One region of the Krasilnikovia cinnamomea genome, then DNA from elsewhere that is predicted to be linked to it. Evidence: riboswitches for the same ligand, from Rfam matches in the RefSeq annotation. Region 1 holds a riboswitch; the other holds the start of a gene.
The links. A riboswitch is a leader RNA that binds a small molecule or an ion and turns the genes downstream of it on or off. The one in region 1 is predicted to bind thiamine pyrophosphate.
Positions count from the first base shown of each region.

Region 2: it holds a riboswitch for thiamine pyrophosphate, as region 1 does, so the genes downstream of both, EV385_RS22300 (ECF transporter S component) here and EV385_RS18890 (thiamine phosphate synthase) in region 1, are expected to answer to the same signal.

Region 1 is NZ_SHKY01000001.1:4,156,934-4,160,962, reverse strand. Features, by position in the region: gene EV385_RS18905 (thiazole synthase) at 1-163, opposite strand, end outside; gene thiS (sulfur carrier protein ThiS) at 166-366, opposite strand; gene thiO (glycine oxidase ThiO) at 357-1,391, opposite strand; gene EV385_RS18890 (thiamine phosphate synthase) at 1,447-2,064, opposite strand; TPP riboswitch at 2,079-2,187, opposite strand; gene EV385_RS18885 (hypothetical protein) at 2,345-3,529, opposite strand; gene EV385_RS18880 (ABC-F family ATP-binding cassette domain-containing protein) at 3,635-4,029, opposite strand, start outside.
Region 2 is NZ_SHKY01000001.1:4,870,896-4,874,924, reverse strand. Features, by position in the region: gene EV385_RS22310 (DUF6328 family protein) at 1-476, opposite strand, end outside; gene EV385_RS22305 (alpha/beta fold hydrolase) at 529-1,344, opposite strand; TPP riboswitch at 1,404-1,512, shown strand; gene EV385_RS22300 (ECF transporter S component) at 1,563-2,168, shown strand; gene EV385_RS22295 (ABC transporter ATP-binding protein) at 2,172-3,647, shown strand; gene EV385_RS22290 (energy-coupling factor transporter transmembrane component T family protein) at 3,644-4,029, shown strand, end outside.

The sequences.
Region 1 (4,029 bases):
CGAGCCGGTCGAGCATGGGCAGCAGGCCCGGCCCGGCCGCATCGACCCGGCGCAGCGCCACCGTGACGATCTCCGTACCGGAGGCGACGATCGCCGACTCCAGCGCGGCGAGGCTGCTGGCCCCGCCCGTACCCAGGATCAGCCGTGAATCTCCCAGCAACATGGTCAGCCTCCCTGCGCCGCGGTCAGCACCTCGACCCGGTCGCCGTCCCGCAGCACCGCCGCCGACCAGCCCGAGCGCGGCACCACCTCACCGTTCACGGCGACCGCGACGCCGCGACGCGCCTCGGTGAGGGTGGACACCAGGCCCGCGACCGTGACGGCGTCGTCGACGGCGTGCGGGGATCCGTTGACGGTCAGGCGCATGCGAACCTCCCGGGGTGGAACTCGGCCAGCATCGGATCGGCCGTACCGGCGGTCACCAGGTCGGCGATCAGGTCGGCGGTGACGGGGGCCAGCAGCACCCCGTTGCGGTGGTGCCCGGCCGCGACGACCGTACGGTCGTCGAGCGCGCCGAGCAGCGGCGCGTTGTCCGGGGTGGCGGGACGGAAACCCACCATGGTCTCGGTCAGCGCGAACTCGCGCAGCGTGGGCACCAGGTCCAGCGCCGCCCGCAGCAGGTCGTGCACGCCGCCGGCGGTGACCGTCCGATCCGTACGCTCCTCCTGGGTCGCGCCGACCACCACCTCGCCGTCGGCGCGCGGCACCAGGTAGACGTGCCGCCCGTCGGCGTAGCCGCTGACCACGTGCCGGAACGTGTCCGGCTCCCCGCGCAGCCGCAGCAGCTGCCCCTTCACGGGCCGCACCGGCAGCCCGGTGAGCGCGGCCGTACCGCACCCGGCCGCCACCACGACCCGCCCGGCCCGCACCTCGTCGAGGCGGGACACCGCCGTGGGCACCACGGCCGCGCCGAGCGCCCCCCGCAGCGCGCCGACCACCCGGCGCGGGTCGACCTGGCGGTCGTCGGGGACATGGGCACCGGCACGCACCCGGGGTGACAGCGCGGGCTCGCGGTCCCGCAACGAGCTCGGCCCCAGCCGGGTCAGTCCGAGATGGCGCCACACGCGGCTCGCCTCGGCCACGTCGTCCACGGTCAGGGCGACACCCAGCGTGCCGGTCTCGTCGTACCCCAGGTCCTGCCCGGTCTGGGCGCCCAGCTCCGCCGCGAAGCCGGGCCAGCGGCGCGCCGACTCGGCCATCAGCCGCCCCAGCGCCGGACGCTCGAACGGCGATTCGCCGCCAGGCGCCAGCATCCCGGCCGCCACGTGCCAGGCACCCGGCGGACCCGGGTCGTGCACGACGACCCGCGCACCGCGCTGGGTCAGCCGCCAGGCGATGGCCAGCCCCACGATCCCGCCACCGACGACCGCGACATCCGGTGTGCCACTCACAACGCACCCGCCCGTCGCCCGGCGGTGCTCCCCGCCAGCCGACCAGCCGCGCGGCTCATGCGAGCGCCTTGAGCAGCGCGGACGTGGCGGCCTGCGGGTTCGCGCTGTGGGCCAGCGCACCGACCACCGCGACGCCGTACGCACCCGCCGCGCGCAACTCGCCGACCGCGTCGACGTCGACTCCGCCGATCGCGATGACCGGAGTGGACTCGACGGCCCCGGCCACCGCCCCGATGCCGGGCGCGCCGAGCGGCGCCGGCAACCCGGCCTTCGTGCTGGTCTGAAACGCCGGTCCCACCCCGAGGTACGTGGCGCCCGCCGCGACCGCCGCGCGGGCCGACACCGGCTCGCGGCAGGTGGCGCCGAGGACCGCCGCAGGCCCGAGCACCCCGCGCGCGGCCGCGACCGGCAGGTCGTCCGCGCCCACGTGCGCACCGTCCGCGTCGACCGCGACCGCGACATCCAGCCGATCGTTGACCAGGACCATCACCCCGGCGGGACGGCAGATCCGGGCGACGGCCAGCCCGAACTCGTACGCCGCCCGGTCGGTGACGTCGTCCTCGACGCGTACCTGGACGGCCAGGGTGTCCGGGGTCCCGGTGGCGGCGGCGACGGCGGCCGCGACCACGCCCAGGGCGTCACGGCCGGGCCGCGCGTCCGTGATGACGTGCAGGCGGGGAAACGCAGAGCCCACAACTCACTCCTCCCTGCGCCGGCATGATCCGGATCAGGTTCGACGGTCGGGGGCTGCAGCCCCCCTCTCAGCCCGGTACACCGGACTCCCGTGAGGTTGTTCTGCCTGGACGATAGCCGCGCTCCCCGTCCCCCGTAAAGCCGCGTTGTCCGTTTGGCACACTGCGGGCACGCCTGCGCGCACTACTGAGGCGGGTCCTACCAGGGAAGATGCGTTTCGATCCGCTACGGCGCGGAGCGGGCGAAAGGATCGGCGGAGGTCACCGCTCGTGGCCGAGGGTCGGGTGGGCGGGGCCGCCCAGCCGGGTCGAGATCCGGTCGAGCAGCGCCCAGAACGCCGCACCGTCCGGAACCTCCTCGTCCTCGTCCGCCATCTCGTCCTGGATGCCCGCCCAGTTGGCCAGCTCCCATGCGAGCGAGGCCCACTGACCACCGTCCAGCGTGACGGAGACAGGTCGGCTCGCGGGGGCCGTCGCGCCGACGGCCCGGATCCGTCCCCGGATCGCCGTCCCAATATTTCCCGCCGGGTTCGTCGCGACTTCCTCGGACCCGTTGTCCGCGTCAATGACGCTCCCGACGTCGAACTCGAGGGGTTCGAGGACGGTCCGCCATTCCCGGACGGTCAAGGTGACCGCGTAGCGCCGGTCGGGCCGCAGCCCGAGTTCCCGCACGTTGTCGAGGTCGATGTTCGGGTCGAGGGAGCGCAGGTCGGGCGCGTCGGCGGACACGGTGAACTCGCACCAGTCCGACCAGCCCGGCAGGCTGCTGTGATACCTGGTCTCGTCGATGTCACCGTCACCGGCCGCCACGGCTGCCTGCTGCCAGGCCGCATCCTCAACGGCCTGGTCCCCACGCGCCCGCACCCGCCACTGGTACGACTCTCCGGGCCCGAACTGATCCCGCTCGATGTCCACGGTCGCGGGCTGGCCGGGATCCTGTCCGCTGGTCGTGACCGCGAAGATGTCCTGCGTGCCACCGAGGCGCCGCAGCTCGAACGTGGTCTCCTGGACGTTCTGCATCGCGGCGAACGTCGCCGACAACGTCGGTATCGTCGTGGCGAGCACCGGCCGGCCCGGTCCGCGGACGCAGCCCGGAGCGGCACCGCTCGCCATGGCCACGGGCCGTGGCGCGCCTGCCGATACCAGTCCGGCGAGCAGGGACCGCGCCGCCATGAGCTGCCCACCGGCGGACTTGTCGCGCACCACCACCGTGCAGTCGGCGACGGCGCTCTCGAACAAGGACCGGCCCTCGGCGGACGACCTCATCTCCTCAAGCACCTGCCGGCACAGCGTCTCCGGGTCGACGCCCGGTTGGCCGAACGCGTGCGGCAGCCCCGGCCACACCACGGCAGCGGTCACCGGCAGGACCAGCGCCGCCGCGACGAACCGCAGGCGCGGGCGCTTGCGCGACCACCGTGCGAGAACCGTGGTCACTCTCCCGGGCATCCGTTCCTCCTGGCCTGCGACCCGGCATCGTCGGCCCGGGGACAAGGCCGGAGCGACAGGGTGCGCAGCGGACTATCGGCAGCGGGCCCGCGCGGTTGAGGACAATCAGCGTACGTCCCACACGGGCTCCGGGGTCTCCACCACCTCGCCATCCGCCTGAAACAGGACGTACCGGTCGAAGCCCCGCGTGAACCACCGGTCATGCGTCACCGCGATCACCGTCCCCTCGTACGCCAGCAGCCCCTCCTCCAGCGCCTCCGCCGACGCCAGGTCGAGGTTGTCGGTCGGCTCGTCGAGCAGCAGCATCGTCGCGCCGGACAGCTCCAACAGCAGCACCAGGAAGCGCGCCTGCTGCCCCCCGGACAGCGTCCCGAACAGCTGATCGCCCTGGCCGGCCAGCTCGTACCGGTTGAGCGCCTTCATGGCCCCGGCCCGGTCCACACCGGACCGGTGATCGTCGCCCCGCCACAAGATCTCCACGAGGGTACGGTCGAGCAGCT
Region 2 (4,029 bases), 710 kb from region 1:
GCGTCGATCCAGCTGCGCCGCACATACGGCAGAATCACCCAGTACGTCAGGAACCAGGCGCCGATGAAGACCGTGAGGCTCAACGCGGCCCAGCGGTTCAGCAGGTAGTCGGTGATGAGCAGGACGCTGCTGACCATCGAGATCAGCATGAAGGCCAGCCCGGTGGTGGCCATCCGGTGCGCGTAGCGGACCAGCTCGGGCTTGCGGCCCCGGCGGAACAGGGCCCGGTGGAACGCCACCGGCGCGATCAGGTGCGTGGTCGCGAACGCCGCGGAGATCAACGCCACCAGGTAGACGACGCGCTGGAAGGCGTTCGTGTGCGGAAAGCCGCTACTGAACGGCAGCGTCAGCAGGAACGCGAACAGGATCTGCACGCCGGTCTGCGCCACCCGCAGCTCCTGCAGCAGGTCGGCGAAGTTGCGGTTCCAGCGCTCCCGCTCGCTCTCACCCGGCAGCCCGCCCTTCTCGTCACCCATCGGCATCCTCCCCACGCTCGACTGCCTGGGACATCCCCGCGGCGACGGATGATCAAACTCCCACCCGGGCCAGCACCGCCTCGGCCAGCGTCTCCGGTGCCTCCTCCGGCACCCAGTGGCCGACGTCGCGCAACGCGACGAGCCGGTAGTCCGCCTGGATCCACTCCCCGGTGGCCAGTGCGGCCGTCCGGCCCAGCACCGGGTCCGCCTCACCCCACACGTACGTGGTCGGCACGGTGATCTTCCCCACCCCGGCAAGCTGGCCCCGGGTCAGCGCCCGGTACCAGTTCAGGGCGCCGGTCAGCCGACCGGGCTCGCGCATCGCCTCGGCGTACCCGTCGGCGCGCGGGCCGATCGGCTTCAGCATCGACCGCAGCATCGCACCGTCGCGGGCCAGCAGCAGCCGCTCCGCGAACCCGGCCCGGAAGACCGCCATGTACGCGAACCGCAGCCGCTGCCGCAGCTCCCGGCGCAGCGCGCCCGCCAGCGCCCGCGGATGCGGCACCGACACCGACGTGTACGTGCGGACCCGGTGCGGATGCCCGGCCGCCAGCAGCCAGCCCACCTGGGCACCCCAGTCGTGGCCCACCACGTGCACCGACTCGCAGCCGAGCGCGTCCAGCACCGCGACGGCGTCCGCGGCCGCCTCGGGCAGCCGGTACGCGGCCACCCCGTCCGGGCGGGCGCCCGCGCTGTAACCGCGCTGATCCAGCGCGTAGGTACGCAACCCGGCCGCGTGCAGTCGCGGGATGATCAGATCGAACTCGCGGTGGTCCTGGGGGAAGCCGTGCAGCAGCAGCACCGGCTCGCCGTCCGGGGGGCCGTCGGCGTACACGTCGAAGCTGAGCCCGCGCGCTTTGATCTCCATGCGTGATCTCCCCTCGCTGTCCCCCGCTCCGACCTGGTGTTAGCGTCATCGAAACACATGCAATCCGACAGGGGAGCGCACAGCGCTGAGAGTGCGGGCCGCCCGGCCCGCAGACCCTCGAACCTGATCTGGGTAATGCCAGCGCAGGGAGTTCGGTCTCTCCAGCCGCGCCGACGTGCGCCCTCTCTCGGTTCGCGATAGAGCCCCCGGGAGGCACCATGACAACCGCCGACGTCGGCGCGACACCCACCTACCGCTGGCGGACGGTCGACATCGTGATCGCGTCGGTGATCGCCGTGGCGTTCGGTGTCGTCTTCTGGGCCTGGAACCTGCTGTGGGCCGCCACCTCGGGCGCCTTCGCGTTCTTCCCCCCGGCCCAGGCCCTGCTGTACGGAGTGTGGCTGATGCCCGCCGTGCTCAGCGGTCTGATCATCCGCAAGCCGGGCGCGTCCCTGTTCACCGAGACCCTCGCCGCGCTCATCTCCGCGCTGCTGGGCGACCAGTGGGGCGCCATCGTCATCGTGCAGGGGGTGCTGCAGGGCCTCGGCGCGGAGCTGGCGTTCGCGGCGCTGCGCTACCGCTCGTACAAGCTGCCGGCGGCGCTGCTGGCGGGGGCGCTGACGGGTGTCGGCGCCGCGCTGTTCGACTTCTTCTACTGGAACGCCGCGTACGAGCTGTGGGGGTACCGCGTTCCGTACGCGCTGCTGACGATCGCCAGCAGCACCGTGATCGCCGGGGTCGGCGGCTGGCTGCTGGTGCGGGCGCTGGCACCCACCGGGGTGCTGGACCGGTTCGCGTCGGGCCGCGACCGCGCGCTGGTCTGAGCGATGGCGGAGGTCGTCCTGCGCGGGTTCGGGTGGCGCCACGCCGGGCGCCGCGCGAGGGCCGTACGCGGCGTCGACCTGCGCATCGCGCACGGTGAGCGGGTGCTCCTGCTGGGCCCTTCCGGGGCGGGCAAGAGCACCCTGCTGGCGGCGCTGGCCGCGCTGCTGCCCGAGGACTCCGGGCAGGCCGAGGGCGAGGTCGAGATCGACGGCCTGGATCCGCGCAAGGCCCGCGAACGCGTCGGCATCGTCTTCCAGGACCCGCAGACCCAGCTCGTCATGGCCCGCAGCGGCGACGACGTGGCGTTCGGGCTGGAGAACCGGGGAGTCCCGGCCGAGGACATCTGGCCCCGGGTCGACGCGGCGCTGGCGCGGGTCGGCTTCGCGTACCCACGGGAGCGGCCCACCGCGGCCCTGTCCGGCGGCGAACAGCAGCGGCTCGCGCTCGCCGGGGTGCTGGCGTTGCGCCCCGGGCTGCTGCTGCTCGACGAGCCGACCGCCAACCTGGACCCCGCCGGCGCCGCCCAGGTGCGCGACGCGATCACCCGCGCCCGGGACCCCGACACCACCCTGATCCTGGTCGAGCACCGGGTGGCCGAGGCGCTGCCCCTGGTCGACCGGGTGGTCGTGCTGGAGCCGGGCGGCGGGATCCGCGCGGACGGCCCGCCCGCCGCGGTCTTCGCCGCGCACGGCGACCACCTCGCCGAGCAGGGGGTCTGGGTGCCGGGCCGGCCGATCGCCCCGCGCCGGGCCGTCGCCCCACCGGCCGATCCTCTGGTACGGGCGCGGGCGGTCGCCGTTCCCGGCCGCCTCGCCGCGGTCGACATGTCCGTCCGGGCCGGCGAGGTCGTCGCCGTCACCGGTCCGAACGGGGCCGGGAAGAGCACCCTCGCGTTGCTGCTGGGCGGGCTGCTGGCCCCCGGATCCGGGACGGTCGAGGCGTTCGGCGACCCCCGGCCGCCGCACCGGTGGCGGGCCGCCGTGCTGACCCAGCGGATCGGGTCGGTGTTCCAGCAGCCGGAGCACCAGTTCGTGACCGCCCGGGTACGCGACGAGCTGGCGCTGGGCCCACGCCGCGTGGGGCGCCCGGCCGCCGAGGTGGCGGCCACGGTGGACGAACTGCTGGACCGGCTGCGGCTGACCCGGCTGGCCGAGGCGAACCCGCACACCCTCTCCGGCGGCGAGGCGCGCCGCCTCAGCGTGGCGACCGCCCTGGCCACCGCCCCGCGGCTGCTGGTGCTGGACGAGCCGACGTTCGGCCAGGACCGGCGTACGTGGATCGAGCTGGTCGACCTGCTGGCGCGGCTGCGCGACGGCGGGCACGGGATCGTGGCGGTGACCCACGACGACGCGTTCGTGGCGGCCCTCGCCGACCGGGTGCACGCGCTGGCGCCGCCGCCCCGCAACTCGGCCTCCACGGCTCCCGCCCCGGACCGCGGCAGGGCCGCCGAGCCGCCTGACCGCCGGCGACCCGCGTGAGCCTCACCTTCACCCCGATCGCCGACCCGACCGCGCCGCTGGCCCGCCGCAACCCGGTCGCCAAGCTCGGTGCGGCCCTGGTGTTCTCGCTGCCGCTGATCTTCACGCTCGACCCGCTGACCCCCGCCCTGGCCCTCGCGGTGGAACTGGCCACCGTGCCGCTGTTCGGGATGCGGTATCGGGTGCTGGCCCGCCGGGCGTGGCCGCTGGCGCTGGCCGGCGCCGGGGTGCTGGTGACGATGGTGCTGTTCGCGGCCGAGCGGGCCGGGACGCCGCTGTTCGCGGTGGGGCCGTTCCAGGTCACCACGGGCGTGCTGGGCACCGCGCTCGCGCTGGTGCTGCGGATCTTCGCGGTGGCGCTGCCCGGGGTCATCGTGTTCGC